DNA from 2 places in the Paenibacillus allorhizoplanae genome. Region 1 is predicted to be linked to the other one. Evidence: a T-box and tRNA genes for the amino acid it is inferred to sense, from the RefSeq annotation. Region 1 holds a T-box; the other holds one or more tRNA genes.
The links. The T-box of region 1 lies ahead of tyrS (tyrosine--tRNA ligase). A T-box ahead of a tRNA ligase gene usually reads a tRNA of that ligase, here a tRNA-Tyr.
Positions count from the first base shown of each region.

Region 2: it encodes a tRNA-Tyr, which carries the amino acid that the T-box ahead of tyrS (tyrosine--tRNA ligase) is inferred to sense. The anticodon was not compared.

Region 1 covers NZ_CAKMMW010000011.1:100,995-110,018, reverse strand. Annotated here, with positions in the region: gene L6I86_RS18860 (carbohydrate ABC transporter permease) at 1-111, shown strand, start outside; gene L6I86_RS18855 (carbohydrate ABC transporter permease) at 111-929, shown strand; gene L6I86_RS18850 (alpha-galactosidase) at 960-3,071, shown strand; gene L6I86_RS18845 (AraC family transcriptional regulator) at 3,152-4,000, opposite strand; gene L6I86_RS18840 (tagaturonate epimerase family protein) at 4,178-5,662, shown strand; gene L6I86_RS18835 (hypothetical protein) at 5,727-6,035, opposite strand; gene L6I86_RS18830 (DUF3055 domain-containing protein) at 6,088-6,381, opposite strand; gene L6I86_RS18825 (HRDC domain-containing protein) at 6,585-7,598, shown strand; T-box leader at 7,664-7,925, shown strand; gene tyrS (tyrosine--tRNA ligase) at 7,988-9,024, shown strand, end outside.
Region 2 covers NZ_CAKMMW010000034.1:92-9,115, reverse strand. Annotated here, with positions in the region: gene lgt (prolipoprotein diacylglyceryl transferase) at 1-607, opposite strand, end outside; gene hprK (HPr(Ser) kinase/phosphatase) at 759-1,700, opposite strand; gene L6I86_RS32515 (ABC transporter ATP-binding protein) at 1,871-3,001, opposite strand; gene L6I86_RS32510 (PucR family transcriptional regulator) at 3,114-4,229, opposite strand; gene L6I86_RS32505 (NlpC/P60 family protein) at 4,362-5,213, opposite strand; gene L6I86_RS32500 (gluconate 2-dehydrogenase subunit 3 family protein) at 5,480-6,076, shown strand; gene L6I86_RS32495 (GMC family oxidoreductase) at 6,073-7,635, shown strand; gene L6I86_RS32490 (MTH1187 family thiamine-binding protein) at 7,684-7,983, shown strand; tRNA gene L6I86_RS32485 (tRNA-Lys) at 8,077-8,149, opposite strand; tRNA gene L6I86_RS32480 (tRNA-Tyr) at 8,166-8,247, opposite strand; tRNA gene L6I86_RS32475 (tRNA-Phe) at 8,292-8,364, opposite strand; tRNA gene L6I86_RS32470 (tRNA-Asp) at 8,408-8,484, opposite strand; tRNA gene L6I86_RS32465 (tRNA-Thr) at 8,511-8,586, opposite strand; tRNA gene L6I86_RS32460 (tRNA-Val) at 8,597-8,672, opposite strand; tRNA gene L6I86_RS32455 (tRNA-Met) at 8,691-8,767, opposite strand; tRNA gene L6I86_RS32450 (tRNA-Ser) at 8,795-8,886, opposite strand; partial or broken rRNA gene L6I86_RS32445 (23S ribosomal RNA) at 8,967-9,024, opposite strand, start outside.

The DNA.
Region 1 (9,024 bases):
TCCTTTAAAGCAGGCTACGGCATGGCGTTATCGATGATTTTCTTCGTCATCCTGGTCATCGTGACGATTGTGCAATTATCCATTTTCAGAAGACGGGAAGTGGAGATGTAATGAAAATCACACGATACAGCACGTTTGTTGCGGTTGCTATTCTGGCTATTCTGTTTGTGTTTCCGATGTATGTTGCCTTACTGATGTCACTCAAAACAGCGAAGCAAACCTTCGATTCCTTCTATTCGCTGCCGACGAGCTTGAATTTTGTTAATTACACGCACGCTTGGAGTACGTCCAAGTATCCCGCAGCATTTATAAACAGCTTGATTGTAACCGGCATCTCGGTTGCTTTGATTATCTTCGCTTCTGCATTGGCTGGATATGCCATTGCGCGCAGAAGTAAGCCATTTTACAACTTTATTTTTATCCTATTTCTATCGGGTATGATGGTCCCTTTTCAAGTGATCATGCTGCCGTTGTACCAGATCGGCAAAGCATTCCATCTCGTGAATTCACATTGGGGACTAGCGCTGATCTATGGCGGTTTCGGCGTGCAGATGGGTGTATTGTTTTATACAGGTTTCGTGAAAGGTATTTCACGTGAAATTGAAGAAGCTGCTAGGATTGATGGCTGTTCGACACCGGGTATTTTTATCCGAGTTGTGATGCCTTTGCTCAAGCCGGTAACGGCTACGGTACTCGTCCTGAATGCGTTGTACATTTGGAATGACTTCTTACTTCCACTGCTCTACCTGCAGGACAAAAACTACCGCACGATTCCCCTGCAGCAGTACTTCTTTTTCGGTCAATACAGCAGTGACTTGAATCTTGCTTTCGCTTATGCGGTTATGGGCATGATTCCGATCATCATCTTTTTCTTGTTCATGCAGAGATTCATCATCAAAGGGATTGCCGCTGGCGCGATCAAGGGATAGATTCATGAAGACATAAGGGGGACGGTATAGGTGTCTGTAACGGTTTTGGAACAAGCGAACATCTTCGAAATTCGCACTGATAAATCTTCCTATGTGTTCGGGATTAATGAGAAAGGCATCATTCAGCACTTATATTGGGGCGCACACGTTGAAGCAGCGGATTGTGGGTACTTATTGAAAAGCAGGCTGCACAGCTCATTCGATGCAGAAATCGATCGGGAAACGGAGGAGTATGGGGGCTGGGGTGGCTGTAATTATGCTGAACCAGCACTGAAAGTTTCATTTGCAGACGGTGTACGTGACTTGAAGCTGAGATATGAAGGATATCGAGTTGTGGGCGAAAATGAAATCGTACTGCGGATGGTGGATCGTTACTATCCATTAGATATCGAAGTTCATTATAAAGCGATCCCAGAATACGATCTTATTGAGCGCTTTGTGCACGTGCGTAATTCGCAGACAGAGTCCGTTCGCATTGAGCAGGTCATGGCGGCAGTCTGGACGGTGCAGGCTCTACCTGATTACAGAATGACGCATGTGACAGGTCGCTGGGCAGGGGAATATCAATTAAGATCGACAGTCTTGTCCGAAGGGAAAAAGGTGCTGGAATCACGCAGAGGCTTTACGGGGCCTCATGCTAATCCATGGTTCGCTATCGACAATGGAAAAGCCGACGAAACCTCGGGAAGTGTGTGGTTTGGGGCACTTGGTTGGAGCGGCAACTGGAAAATCGTTGCGGAGAAATCAACATTCGGGCATGTGCGAATTGTAGGCGGCGTGAATGATTTTGACAGCGCCTTTGTGCTCGCACCTGGTGAAGTGTATGCTTCACCTGTATTCGTCGGCGGATTTACCTCTGGTGGATTTGGTCAGATGAGCCGCAACCTGCACAAGTACCAAAGGGATTACGTGCTGCCGACAAATGAGCTGCGCAAAGTGCTGTACAATTCTTGGGAGGCGACGGAATTCGCCGTAACTGTAGAAGGGCAAAAGGAGCTGGCCCAGCAGGCAGCTCGTCTAGGCGTGGAACGTTTCGTTGTTGACGACGGCTGGTTTGGCGAGCGCCATAGCGACCGAGCGGGCTTAGGAGACTGGTATGTCAATGCGGAGAAGTTCCCAAATGGCCTGGAGGAGCTGATCGATCACGTAAAAGGACTTGGGATGGAATTCGGGCTATGGGTAGAGCCAGAATCGGTCAACCCGGACAGCGACTTGTACCGAGCGCATCCGGAATGGGTGTATCAATTTCCGACGCGGGAAGGTACACAGCTGCGCAATCAATTGTTGTTGAATGTGGGACTTCCCGAAGTGAAGCAATTCATCCTAGGCTTCATGACGACTTTGCTTACGAAGTATGATATCCGATTTATCAAATGGGATATGAATCGAACCGTGACAGAGCCCGGTACGGTTGCCTCGGGGCAGGATGTTGGTGCCTCCATGTGGATCAAACATGTCGATCATTTGTACGCCATTTGGGCCGAGCTGAGGGAGCGATTCCCCCATGTGGAGTTTGAGACGTGCGCGGGCGGCGGCGCGAGAATCGATCTTGGCATTTTGCGCTATGCGGATCAAGCATGGATTAGTGATAACACCGATGCGCGTGACCGGTTAGCGATTCAGGAGGGGTTCTCCTATGCCTACAGTCCTTCTGTCATGATGTGTTGGGTGACGGAATCACCACACGGTTTTAACGGCAGAAGCCTTCCTCTATCCTATCGATTCCATAGCGCGATGATGGGCGGTTTGGGCATTGGGGCGAACATCAGCAAATGGTCGACAGAAGAATTGGAGAAAGCGAAGAGTTATGTGGAGCTATATAAGGAGATCAGGCCGGTTATTCTCAATGGTGATATGTATCGGCTGTCATCATTGCGAGATTCAAATGTAGCGGCTTATCAGTATAACAGCAAGGATCGTAGCGAGAACGTTGTTTTTACGTTCTTGCAATCGCAGCATTTTGGCTCTGAAGTTCGGCATTTGCTTCTACAGGGCCTAGTGTCTCATGCCTCCTATGAGGTGAATATAGATGAAGGAGAACCCTTCGTCCGCCAGGGCTCAACACTTATGAACCTTGGTGTTGCTGTAAGTCTGCGCGGTGATTATAAAAGTATAATGATCCGTATTATACGGTTGGATTAGTTTGGAAGTGAAGCCCGCATTGTGCGGGCTTTTTAGATTGTCTCGAAACGAGCCAAGCAGCACGGTTTCGTTCTACCTACCTATTGCAAAACAGCCGACTGCCGATAACGCAGCGGTGTCATTTTCGTCATTTGACGGAACACACGTCCGAATTGCACGAGGGAACCGAAGCCGACTTGCTCAGCGATCACGATGACTTTCAACCTCGTTGTAGCTAGCAGTCTTTGTGCTTCTTGTACACGAACGAGATTCACATATTCAACCAGCGAAAATCCGGTGATTTCCTTAAACATCCGGCTTAAATAGGCGGAGCTGATTTCGAATCGTTCGGCAAGCTCCTCGAGTCGCATCGGTTCAGCGAAATGGGTGTTGATGAATCGCACGATAGTGGATATTTTACGGTGGAGAGGAGAGACGTGTTCGGGTGAAGTGACCGGATGTATGCGAACAAAACGTGCCGTGAATAATAACAACTCGATTAAAAAGTGTGTCATGGCAAAAGATTGCCCCATCGCAGGCTCCTTAGCTTCATGGATTAATTTACCTAGCATGTCTTCAACAAGACGCCGAGTGGGTAGATCGAGCCGTAATACAGGCGTATCATGCGTGAAGGCATCCAGTAAGAAAGGTGCCGTTTCTTTCGTATTTTCCAAAATGCTGTCGCTAAAATTAATGACGACTCTCGCATGACCGAGTTTATCTGAGTCGGAGGTGGCATGAAGTTCACGTCGATTGATGAGTACCAAATCTCCTGGAAGAATGAGATAGGAACGATCACGAATGAAATACATGCGTTCTCCTTCGTATAAATAGTAGAGTTCATACATATCATGCATGTGCTGGGTCCTCTCAAAAGATCCAGAGCGATGAATATGCTGGATGTAGAAAGGGCCTTCATCTTCATTGCCGAAGGTGACGGTACGTGACATAGGCGCTGCTCCTTGTTTGGAAATGAGGTAACTGAAGTATATCATAAATTTCAGTGAAAAATATGAACAGTTTTTGCGGAAAATAGGAATAGATGAAGAGAAAACGCTCCTTACTTGCGATAAAATGGATGTATAGATGAAATAGCAAACGCTTGCACAAATAGGAGGAAATTGAACATGAACGCACTTATAGAAGCAGTACGCGCAGGAAAAGTAAACGACTTCTCATCCGAGGTTATTAAAGTTTATACATCTTCACTTACCCAAGTGGGAGATACAACATTGCTTATGGTACGCACAACAGAGGGAAAACGTTTAATCGTCGTAGGATCTGGCGAATTGTTCGACCAACTGCAAGGTGAAATCGTAGATGGCGAGAAAGTAGCCCCACTTACACATGAAAATCGCTTGATTATCAATCAATTTTTGCCATACACAGCGCCACAAGCGTTCGGAACGCAAGTAGCAACAATGGGTTTAGGCGATCGACTTGGTATCGCAAGTCCTGGTCATATCCAAACGATCCGCGGCAAAGATATTCGTCCTGTATTGGCGCAACAAAGTATTCGTGAGCTTGCTTTGACTGGTCGCACCTATGAGGATGTATTGGATGCAGCGGCTTATGCCGTTCTGCAAGAGGGCTATACAGACGGATACGGCGCTGATGGCGACCACTTGAAAAAAGAAGAGGACATCGAGTACGCGTTGCGTCTTGGTTTTACGATGTTGACGCTAGATTGCTCCGAGAATATCGACAACACGATTGAATCCATGAGCGAAGCAGAAATCGCAGCAAAATATGAGCTACTGCCTGCTAGCCTGCGCAGCCGCTATGAAGAGCGCTACCTGCAAACAGCACCAAATGTACCAGGAGCTACTCTTGCCTATACAGCTGAAGCTTTGAAGAAAGATGTGCTGATCTATGATGCAGCTATTAATTTCATGGAAGCGATCTATCGTAAGTATATCGTTACACTTGATCGTGCGGTTGATTTCGAAATTTCCATTGATGAAACAGCGACGCCAACTTCCCCTGAGGCACACTATTTGGTAGCGAATGAGCTTCGTGACCGTGGTGTTACGATTTTCAGCATGGCGCCACGCTTCTGCGGTGAGTTCCAAAAAGGGATCGACTACATCGGAGATATCGCGCAATTTGAGCGTGAGCTAGCTAGTCATGCTGCGATTGCTGTTCATTTTGAATATAAGCTAAGCATCCATTCCGGCAGTGATAAATTCAGTGTGTTCCCATTGATCGGGCAATACACGAATGGCCTGTTCCACATAAAAACAGCGGGTACAAATTGGCTCGAAGCGGTACGTGTTGTAGCGAAAGTGAACCCTACGCTGTATCGTCGTATGCACCAATTTGCGCTTGACCACTTTGTGGAAGCGACAGCTTACTACCACGTGACAACAGATATCAACGCAATTGTTCCACTTAGTGATGTATCAGATGCTCAATTGCCTGATTACATGGAAGAAAATAATGCACGTCAATTGCTGCACATCACGTATGGTTTGCTTCTTCAAGCGAAAAATGAAGACGGAAGCCGCACATTTGCAGACGAGTTCTTCCAAACATTGGCTGATCAAGAAGATACCTTTGCTGAAGGTCTTCGTCATCATATTGGCAGACACTTGGAATTGCTTGGCAAATAACCTTTGAACATAAAAAACGCCACGAACATCCCTCTAATGGGTGTTCGTGGCGTTTCTCATTTTCCTAGGACAAGCCCTCGGTAGACTCTCCCAAAGCATCATCTGCTCCAGGATAGTCCCTTGAAATACCTTCGTGCAGCTCACGATTCTCATAAGCAAAACGGTTGGTAGGGCGTTGATCCTCCCGCCAAGGGGTGCTCTTTCCAAGTGACTCAGACAGCATGCTAGTGCCGTAGGGGCCTTCAGGAAATTCTTCTGGAATCATGTCGTTTCGCTGGGACTCCACCGTCTCCAGGTCGGTATAAACACGGCGATCTTCTGAGAGGAAGCCTAACCCCTCTACAATATGAGTATTATGTGACTTCTTACGCATGGATAAGCCTCCTTTTCAGGTTTTGCTTTTTCCAGTGTCCCCCGACAATCCCTTAAATATCCGTAAAATGTATGGAACCGATAATTTGAGATAAAAATTCGGTAAGCTCTTGAGCTTGTTCTTCGTTAATCTTAAACACATGCTCGAGGTAGCCTTCTTCGTTCAAATCGTCCGGTCCAATGACAGCACTGCGGCCCGATTGCAAATCGATAACCAGCTTCTTGCCATAATAACGGGTTGTGGTCATGATAGCGAGGTCAAAACGGTGTAAAGCATTGCCAACGAAACAGACAAAACGCGTTGTTGTTTCTTCTTGATGATCGTATAAAAAGTCATAATCAGACATGAGGGCCCTCCATTCTCTTTCTAGTATGGGTCTATTATAACCGATAAGAGTCTGGGGGCAAAACGGTTCTTGCGCCTAACTGACAAACATGGTATGATTTGGATATTGGAAATGGGAAGCACCTTTTCTGCCTACGGGCGGAAGAGGTGCTTTTTCGTTTTTCTCACACTATTTCATATTAACGTCTGGAGGCATGGAAAGGGATGAACATTGTATTTCTTAACACGTTAGAGAAGAATTCAGGGGATCAGCAAGTGATTTCCGCGCAGGTTTCGATTGTCGAAGAACAAGGGATTTGGAGTGTGTATTGGAGTGAACCTGACTTGACGGGTAAGCTTACGCAGGATGAATGGTTCCAAGGCATAAGCTGGGATGAGATGCTATTTGCATTCCGTCAAGGCTTACGTGAGAAAATCAGAAGCGGCTTCCGGCCGTTGGTACACACGGAATTAGATCTTACGCAAGGACTATCAGGTAAAGCGAAAATGACACAAATGCTAACGTATTACTGTGAGGAGAATCCGAATGAAGAGGTGTTCGAGTCACTGCGTGCATGGCGTCGTGAGCAGGCTGCTCGTGAGAAGAAGGCGCCATACATTCTCGCAACGAACCGTGTCCTACGGATGATTTCAGTGTTCCTGCCGCAATCCAAGGAAGAGCTTCAGCAGATTCCCGGGTTTGGCGAGCAGAAAACAGCACAGTACGCCGATCAATTGCTTGGACGGATAGGCGAGTGCACACGCACGAACGGCTTTCCATTGGATTGGGTTGCCAACTATGTGGATACGATGAAGTTCGAGGGTTGGCTCCTTGCTCAGAAGGAGCAGAAGCTGCGAATCGAACTTGATCGTGAAGTCAGCAAACGCAAGCTGTTAGAAATCGTATCTGGAGGCGGGAGCTTGGCCGATCTTCAGGCGAATCTGACGATGCCGCGGAGAGAATTGCTGTTGTGGGTGGAAGATTTGGACCGTGAAGGCTACGATATGGATCCTCTCGTGGAAGCTGAACTATCTTCGATATCAGAGGAGGAGCAAATTAAAGCGTGGAATGCATATGAATCTGAAGGTGATCGCTATTTAAAGCCTGTTCTCAAGAGTCTCATCGGGACGGAAGAACTGAAGGGGAAAGAGCTCGACCGTGCTTATGAGTGGCTGCGTCTGCTTCGGTTACGTTTTCGCAGAGAGAAGGAAAGAAATGCGATCCAAGCAGCTAGTTAATGTGCATTGACAAAGGGATGCGGGATATGATTAAATGGTCAATAATCTAATATCCGTCAAAGCGATGACGAACATGGGCGAAGCCCGAAGTAGGAGAAATGCCGCTGCTGCAGAGAGTCGGTGGAAGGTGCAAACCGATGCAAGCATATTGTCCGAATTACAGTTCTGAGTTGGTGGAGGGAACGTGCTCTTCCGAGCATTAGTAGCTTACACCCGGCAAACTATTTGTCGTTAATTTTCTAAGTGAAAGAGAAGTGGCATGCCAGTAGGCGTGCAACCAATCTCTTTAATTAGGGTGGTACCGCGAGACAATCTCTCGTCCCTTTGTGGACGTTGAGGTTGTCTTTTTTGTTTTCTTTTATAAACCAATCGAATGGAGGGATCGTATGTTGTCTTGGGATAAGCTTAGTGTGGAGCAGCAGCAACAAGTTGAGTATCAATTGCGAATCCTCAAACGCGGCGCAGCGGAAATCGTGCCGGAAGAAGCGCTGAAGATGAAGATTATGAAGGCGGTAGTGACAGAGACACCGTTGAAAGTAAAGCTAGGATTAGATCCATCTGCACCGGATATCCACATCGGACATACGGTCGTTCTGCACAAGCTTCGTCAATTCCAAGATTTGGGGCATGAGGTACAGCTTATTATCGGTGATTTCACGGGACGTATCGGCGATCCGACAGGGAAATCCGAGACACGTAAACAGCTTTCGGAGGAAGACGTAAAGCATAACGCGCAAACGTACCAGGCCCAGCTAGCCAAGGTGTTGGATTTAAACAGAACATCCTTCTACTATAACTCCACTTGGTTAGGTGAACTGCGCTTTGACGATGTGCTAAGACTTGCTGGTAAAGTGACGGTTGCTCGTATGTTAGAGAGAGATGACTTTGCCAAGCGGTATGCGGCGAATCAGCCGATACATGTGCAGGAATTTTTCTACCCACTTATGCAAGGCTACGACTCGGTTTCTTTAGAAAGTGATATTGAGCTCGGTGGAACCGATCAGACTTTTAATATCTTGATGGGGCGTACCCTACAAGGGGCATATGAGATCAAAGAGGGTCAGGTGGCGATCCTGATGCCGTTGCTCGAGGGACTGGATGGCGTTCAGAAGATGAGCAAAAGCCTGCGTAACTACATCGGTATCGATGAGCAGCCGAATGACATTTTCGGTAAAACCATGTCCATACCAGATACGCTCATGCTCAAATATTTCGAGTTAACGACAGCCTTGTCGAATGAGGAAATCGAAGAGCTGCGCCAAGGGCTCGAAGCGGGTACGATCCATCCGAGAGATGCCAAGCTTAGGCTGGCGAAATTGTATGTTGAGATGTACCACAGTGTGGAAGCGGCTGAGGAGGCGGAGCAGCATTTTATTACTGTTTTTCAAAAGCGGACTTTGCCAGATGACATTGAGGAAGTAAACCT
Region 2 (9,024 bases), on a different contig from region 1:
GCTCTCCTGCCCGTAAAAAGGGCCTGCGACGAAGCCAGAACAAGAACAGCAGACCTACAAAGCTCCATATCGATTCATACAAAAAAGCAGGGTGGTAGAATGTCCCCTCGATGTTCATTTGATTTACGATAAAATTCGGTAAATGCAAGGTATCTCTCAAAAACGACTCTTCTACCGGACCGCCGTGAGCTTCCTGATTCATGAAATTGCCCCAACGGCCGATTGCTTGTCCAACAATTAGACCCGGCGCAAGGATATCAGCAATTCGAAAGAAGTTGTATCCTTTGGCCCGAATATAGAATGAAGTACCGATAATAGCCCCGATCAGAGCGCCATAAATTGCAATCCCGCCGTGCCATATCATGAATACTTCCCATAAATTATCCTTATAATCAGCCCATTGGAAAGCTACATAATAAATTCTAGCCCCAATAATGGCAGAAGGAACCCCAATTAACAATAAATCCATGAAGAAGTCAGGTACGATTTTGAATCGTTTCCCTTCCCTGATTGCCAACATTAAACCGATTAATGCGGCTGTTCCCAAAATAATACCATACCACCTTACATGAATCGGCCCTAAGGAGAACGCAATACTTTCTAACATAGTTCCACTCCTTTATTTAGTGAGCTTACGCCCTCTTTGAGAAAACCTTTATCGAGGCCATTCATGGATGAGCGACCGCGTTTAATGGTTGATTTTATCGCCAATAGGAAAGCAGTTCTCGGGAACCGAAAACTTATACTTTCCTATGTGGTCAATCAAAATCCTCAAAATCTTCATTCAATGATTCTGTCAGCTTATTCGTAAACTGCAGCGCCGCGTTATAACCCATACGCTTTAAGCGATAATTCATAGCAGCAACTTCAACAATGACGGCTAAATTTCGGCCTGGTCTTACAGGTATCGTAACTAGCGGCAGGTCAGTATCGATAATCCGCGTTAGCTCCTCATCTAAGCCCAAACGATCGTATTGCTTCTCTTGCTGCCAGTTCTCCAGTTTCACAACAACTGAAATCTTCTTCACATTACGAATCGCGCCTGCACCGAATAGTGTCATGACGTTAATGATACCTACACCGCGGATCTCAAGTAAGTGTCGAATCAACTCTGGGGCATTACCTGTTAATACTTTATCGCCATTTTGCCTAATTTCAACCGCATCATCCGCAATCAGTCGATGCCCTCGTTTTACAAGCTCAAGCGCAGTTTCACTCTTTCCGATCCCACTGCTACCGGTAATCAACATACCTACCCCATAGACATCAACAAGTACACCATGGATTGTCGTGCTGGGCGCAAGCTTATTTTCAAGAAAACCAGTTAATCTGCTTGCAAAAATAGTCGTTGACAGCTGCGTTCTTAGCACCGGAAGATCACGCTTAGTTGCCTCCTCAAGCAATTCCACGGGAACGTCCAGTCCTCTCGTCACAATAATACACGGCGTTTCCTCAGGGGCACAAAGCTGCTCCACCCGGTTTCTACGAACCCCCGTCGTCAACATCTCTATAAACGTAATCTCTGTTTTTCCAAGCATCTGAATTCGCTCTTTGGGATGGTAATTGAAATATCCCGCCATTTCAAGACCAGGGCGATACAAGTCACCAGTAGTAATCTGACGCTTCAGTCCACCCTCTCCTGCTAACACTTCCATATGTAGCTGTTCCATCATTTCGGAAACCTTTACCTTTTTGGCCATTGTCCTAACTCCTCCGAATTTGCTTATGTACCATATGCTTTCCCTTGTTGCACGCAGGCTTCCAATAGTTTCATCGTAATGGAATACCTAATTGAAATCAACTACTGTGTTCATGAACCTCGAAATAAACAAAAAAACCAGCCGATAACGGCTGGCCTTTCAGTACAATCCTATAGGTTTGGGTTAACCAAGATGGAAAGTGTTGATTCTTTATCGAAGAAATGAACTTTGTTCATGTCTAGTGCCAATTTAACGTTAGTACCTTCTTTGATTCCGGAACGACCGTCAACACGAGCGATTACTGTGTTAGCCCCGATACCGTTCAAGTACAAGTACATTTCGTGTCCCAAGTTCTCAGTCAATTCAACGTTAACGTTGAATACTGTTTTCGGGGAAGCTTCCAAGAATACTGGCTCTTCGTGAATATCTTCTGGACGAACTCCCAGAATCACTTCTTTGCCAACGAATCCTTTGTCTTTAAGAACTTGTGCTTTACCAGCTGGAACTTCAACGTTGACAGTACCTGCTTTGAAGAATACACCGCCGCCTTCAGATGCCAATGTTCCGGACATGAAGTTCATGGATGGGGATCCGATGAAACCAGCTACGAACATGTTCACTGGGAAGTTGTAGATTTCTTCTGGTGTAGCAGCTTGTTGAATAATACCTTTATCCATAACAACGATACGATCGCCCATTGTCATTGCTTCGATTTGGTCATGCGTTACGTAGATCGTTGTAACACCAAGACGTTTTGTAAGTTTTGTGATTTCCGCACGCATTTGTACACGAAGTTTCGCATCCAAGTTGGAAAGCGGCTCATCCATTAAGAATACTTGTGGCTCACGAACAATCGCACGACCCAAGGCAACACGTTGACGTTGACCACCGGAAAGAGCTTTTGGCTTACGATCAAGCAAGTGAACGATATCTAGAATTTTCGCTGCTTCGCGAACGCGAGCATCGATATCAGCTTTTTTGAATTTACGAAGTTTCAATCCGAATGCCATGTTTTGATAAACAGTCATATGCGGATAAAGAGCGTAGGATTGGAATACCATCGCGATATCGCGATCTTTTGGAGCTACGTCATTTACAAGGCGGTCTCCGATGTAAAGTTCACCTTCAGTGATTTCCTCTAAGCCTGCGATCATACGAAGAGTTGTGGATTTTCCGCAACCGGATGCACCAACAAGAACTACGAACTCTTTGTCAGCAACTTCAAGATGGAAATCTTTAACTGTTGATTCTTCTGCACCAGAATATCTTTTAACGATATGATTTAAACGTACGCCTGCCATGATTTCATTCCCCCTACAATTTATCGTTCAAATGCTTTATTTATCAACATTTCTATATACACATCTTACCCTACAAGCGGCGGACTGACTATGCACAATCCCTACAAAAAAATCACTTTCTTTTCGTTACTTTGTACAATAGCAAGGCCAGTCGTACCAAAACAGCATGATTAAACGTTCTAACATCCAGTCCCGTTTCGTTCTTGAACTTGTCCAACCGATAAAGCAAGGTATTGCGATGAATATAAAGCTTCTTCGCGGTTTCACTAACATTACAGTCTAGTGTAAAGAAATGCTCCAGCGTCGTTACCGTCTCGCTATCCAGTACATGATCTGTGCCGCGGAGCACCTGCTCAAGGAAATCTGTTTTCTCCTCTTCCTCTATAAGGTGCAACAACTTCTCAAGACGAAGCTCCCAACGCAGATGAATAAAGCTGCCTACGTGGAAGGATCGGCCCAGCATAATGGTTTCACGCAGCTTAAGCACGGTAGCAAACAAAGACTTCGCCGGTTTCACAGGGAAATCAATGGCAAGATGGCATTCACCTACCCATTCATTTGCCAACATCTCATATAAACCTGAGCCAAGTGCATCAAGGGTTTGCTCAACACTTTCTTCCTCGTCCCCATCGCGTTCTTCGCTACCGCTAGTAATAAGGACCTCTGGTGCTAGGATTAACCACTCTTTTTCCAGTAAAGGAATCAGAATAATCTCCGCTTCAAAAAAAGATTCCAACAGCTTCTTAAGCTCCGTATAGGAAACACGCTGGTTCTGAGGATAGTCCCCATACAACAAGAGAGGGATTTTGGTTGAATACAACGATGACTGTGAAGCAAGCGCATCTGGAAGCTCTGCATGACCTGTACCGCGTTCCATTTGCTGCAGCAGCCAATCTCTTAATTGATTCGACTTCCTTTCATCTTCAGACAGATAGGAACCGAATTGCTTTTTCTCTACAGTTTGCTTGGATTCGATCGTAAGTTCGACAAGTTTGCGTTCTGAAACAGACAACTTACTCCCATTTATCTTTAGAACACGAACTTCTTTATGATCCTGTGAAATGAAGAAAAGAACTTCCTCTCCCCGGATCACACTACGACTCAATCCTTCTTGGCGCTCTCCCTGATCCTCCACAAGCTGGTGCCATTCGGAATCCGGTATCAGGCTTATCTGTATTGGCGACTGTAAAACCGCTTCCAATCGCTCCTTGACATGCTCCCAAATCATCTGCCTTCACTCCTTATTGCCTATAGCATCTTCTATATTTATCTCTCTATTGTACCATATGTCTGCCTATTCCTGTGAATCGAAAGGAACCCTCCTGCCACAATTGGCAAGAAGGTCCATATGAAAGAGGTCCTATTTGATTACGCGGCGAGCTGTTACGTAGTGATCTGCCCACCATTCTTTATTCATCGAGGTGAATTTGACTCCACCCTCACCGTACGTATGAATCATCATGCCGTTACCAACATAAATACCGACATGTCCAATGTTTTTACCGGAATCAGGCGTTGTAAAAAAGACCAAGTCTCCGGTCTGTAAATTGCTTTTACTAACGAAAGTGCCTTCCTTCGCTTGATCGCGAGAAACACGTGGCAGTGTAATCCCATAAGCAGCAAACACCGTTTTTGTAAAAGAAGAACAATCCATTGTTTTGGTTTGACCATATTTTGCACCAAATACATAGGGAGTTCCAAGATATTTCTGAGCGGTTAGGATCAACTCGGCTTTCAAACGATCCTTAGCTGAAAGAATACTTCTTCCGCCAATAAAGCTACCTTTAAGTTCACTTACATTGCGAGTGACGACTTCGTCTTTGCTCTGGGATGCCATAACCATTTTACCTTGGCCTACATAGATCCCAGCAAACGTTGGTTTTGAACCACTACCAAAGAACAAGACGTCACCTGGCTCAGCTTTATCTATTTTCGTAATTTTCGTGGATTTCATGTTGAATTGATCCGCTAAAGTTCTAGGTACTGTGTAATTTAACGTTTCATAGACATAATAGATCAGTCCTGATGAATCAAACCCTGCAGAAGGTGTTTCATCACTTTTGGAGTAATCTACGCCAACCATTTTTTTGGCCAAAGAAACGGCATCCATATCATCATTTGCAGCATAAGCGGAAACAGCAGTTGTTGCTGATAATGCGATCGTAATCGCAGCAGTTATTCCTAGCGTGCGGTGTGCAAGACTCTTTAACATTGTATTTCCTCCTGTACGTGCTCTCTTGGGTGAGTTGGGTAAAATGGAAAACATCTCAGTTACTAGTACAAGATTACCATGGTAATGAAAAGACTTTCATTCCTAAAATATTTCCTAACAACCATGACATTGGCAATGGTGCCAATTGTTTCATTTCTTTAAAAATACAACTTCATAGGTGTCATCCTCATATTCTTCATAGTTTTGGAAATAATTGTAGTAGCACTTTTTGGTTTTGATTCTCGTTAACTATGGAGGTGACAAGCATGAAAGATCATAATCATTATCCAACCTTTGATGTCATGGAAGAAAGCAGGGAATGGGATGTACACACGAGATCCATTGTGAAAGCTCGACTAATTCGTGAACACGCATACGGATATGTAACAATCATTGAGGCCGAAACGCTTCGTGCTTGGTGTTCACTGCTTATGGACGATTATCGCGGAGAAATCATTCAATACGTCATTAACCATATCGATCAGGTATTATCTGAAAATAAAGGTGAGGGACACCGGAAAGTGAGCACACCTCCGGTTCGACTACTTTTACGTCATGGACTTAAAGCAATTGACGAAACAGGATGGATTGCGAATAGTCAGCCTTTCTTTCAATTAGATGAGACAAACCAACGGAGCATTATGCTTCAGATCAGCAACGATAGCTATCCACCTACGAAAAATTGGGAAGGCATTCCTCAAAAGATCTTATTCCAAAAGCTTCTTCAACTCTGCGTAGAAGCCTACTATGCTCATCCTTTAGTTTGGTCGGAAATTGGGTTTGGAGGGCCTGCTTATCCTCGCGGATACACCCTTCATAGTCCTGACCAACTTGAATCCTGGGAGGCTGCGAAACGATCATGAAGTGGCGCTATGAAAATGAAACCGTAGACATTGTTATCGTAGGAGCAGGCGCTGCTGGAGGTGTTCTAGCCAAAGAACTCAGTGAAGCTGGGCTTGGTGTAGTTGTGATTGATGCTGGGCCTTGGCGTGATCCTGAGAAGGATTTTGCAAGTGATGAACTGAGTATGAAGCACCTAACTTGGGAGGATACACGTCTTGTTGATGCAGCAGATCCATTCGTTACTGGAAAGCATCAGTCTGGAAAAGGGATTGGCGGCGGCACTCAGAACTTTACGGGGGTTTTTCTGCGATTTCATGAATCTGATTTCAAAACGAAGGCCATTGATGGCGTTGGGGAAGATTGGCCCATTCATTATAAAGATTTGGAACCCTATTACTCGCGTATTGAAAAAGAAATCTCCGTTTCCGGCCCTAAGCACTTCCCGTGGGGAAATTTTCACGGTCCATATCCCTTTCCAGAACTAGATTCACTTAGCCCTAATGCCGTCTTATTTCACAAAGGCTGCAAATCTCTCGGTATTCAATCCGCACCTACACCCTTAGCCATCCTCTCTAACCCGTTGGAAGGCCGCTCTGCTTGCATCAATCGTGGGTTCTGCCTGCAAGGTTGCATCCCTAATGCGAAATTTAGCACATTGATCGTGCACATTCCTAAAGCAGTTCAAGCAGGCGCCGAAATTCTCGCAGACTGCAGGGTCACTCAAATCGAAGTTAATGACTATGGCCATGCTTGCGGGGTTCTGTTCGTCCACGAAGGCATAACCTATCGGCAGCGTGCCAAAACGGTTATCCTCTGTGCGCACGTTGTGGAAACACCTCGTTTGCTACTCCACTCCGCCACACCGCATTTCCCTGATGGATTAGCTAATTCCAGCGGATGGGTAGGCAAGGCGATTATGACGCATAGCAGCAACGATGTTTATGCCAAGTTTGAAGAGGAAGTCCGATTGTACAAAGGAACACCCGTGCTGGCATCTACCCAAGATTTCTATGAGACAGATCCACGTAGAGGTTTTGTCCGCGGGTATACCATACATGCTCACGGCTCTCGGCCTATAGAGATGGCAGAAGGCATTCGCAAGGCCAATGAGGCGCCTTTGTGGGGCTCGTCCTTCAGAAAAGCGATGCAGGATTACAACTTCTATGGTCGTCTCAAAATGGTCGGAGAGGTTCTTCCCAATTGGAACAATCACGTTGCGCTAGCTGATGAAAAAGATGAATATGGCATACCTATGGCTTCCTTAGCCTTCAATTACTGCGATAACGATCTCAAGCTCCTGGATCATGCTGTTGAAAATATGAAGTTGATCCTCCGTGCAGCTGGTGGAGAGATCTCCTATGTCGTTCCAGATACACAACATCTGATGGGTGGTTGCCGGATGGGCAATGACGCCGCTACATCCGTGGTGAACACGTACGGTCAAAGTCATGACATCCCGAACCTTTTCATTTGCGACGCTAGCCTATTCGTCACCTCTAGTGGAGGCAATCCTACGCTTACCGTAATGGCTCTAGCAGCAAGAACTGCTGATTACATTATTGACCTTGCCAGCTCCTGATTGTTATCCTTAACAACAAGTAACTAAAGGAAGGAGCTTGTCATTTCTATGGCCATTGCAGAATTCACCATAATCCCCATCGGAACAGCCACAACCAGCCTAAGCGGCTATGTCGCTGACCTCCATAAAGAATTAGAGCGACATGCAGATATCCGCTTTCAAATGACACCCATGGGTACCATCTTGGAGGGCCCCTTAGACCGCTTATTCGAGGTCATCCGTGCCGTCCACGAGGTTCCCTTCTTGCATGGAGCTGCTCGTGTCTCCACGTCCATCAAAATCGATGATCGCCGCGACAAGCACGCCTCCATGGAACAAAAAATGAAGTCCGTCGCTGACAAGCTCTGAACAGCAAAAAAGCATCCTGCTATAGGATGCTTTTTCTATAATATAATGGAAACAAAAAAAGACCCTACGGTCTTGTACGTTTGCTTATAAAAGTGAGTCATGTAGGATTCGAACCTACGACACCCTGATTAAAAGTCAGGTGCTCTACCAACTGAGCTAATGACTCGTAGGTGAAAGGAAAATGGAGGCTGATGGATTCGAACCACCGAACTCGAAGAGAGCAGATTTACAGTCTGCCGTGTTTAGCCACTTCACTAAGCCTCCAGATACGAGATACCCGTACTGCCAAAGCAATACAACCATCTCAATGGCTTTGGACGGAATCGAACCGCCGACACGAGGATTTTCAGTCCTCTGCTCTACCGACTGAGCTACAAAGCCAAATGATTATTTATAGCATGTCCTACATTAATTGTAAAAGAAATGGCGGAGCTGACGGGATTCGAACCCGCGGTCTCCTGCGTGACAGGCAGGCATGTTAGGCCACTACACCACAGCTCCATGCTACAAAGGTCTTACCATAAAAATGGTGCCGTCGAGAGGACTTGAACCCCCAACCTACTGATTACAAGTCAGTTGCTCTACCAGTTGAGCTACAACGGCGTAAAGATAATGGTGGAGGCTGACGGGATCGAACCGCCGACCCTCTGCTTGTAAGGCAGATGCTCTCCCAGCTGAGCTAAGCCTCCATCTGGTGTTTGGTTTTATGGTAGCGGCAGAGGGGCTCGAACCCCCGACCTTACGGGTATGAACCGTACGCTCTAGCCAGCTGAGCTACGCCGCCACATAAAAGTGTATATATATTTGGAACTGGCGGAGAGAGAGGGATTCGAACCCTCGCACCACTTACGCAGTCTAACCCCTTAGCAGAGGGTCCCCTTATAGCCACTTGGGTATCTCTCCAAGATATATATACGATTCAGGAATAGTATTCCCTGAAAACTAGATACGAAACTTCAACGTAGGTATTTCTCTTAGGAATTTTGGTTAAGCCCTCGACCGATTAGTATTCGTCAGCTGCATACGTTGCCGCACTTCCAC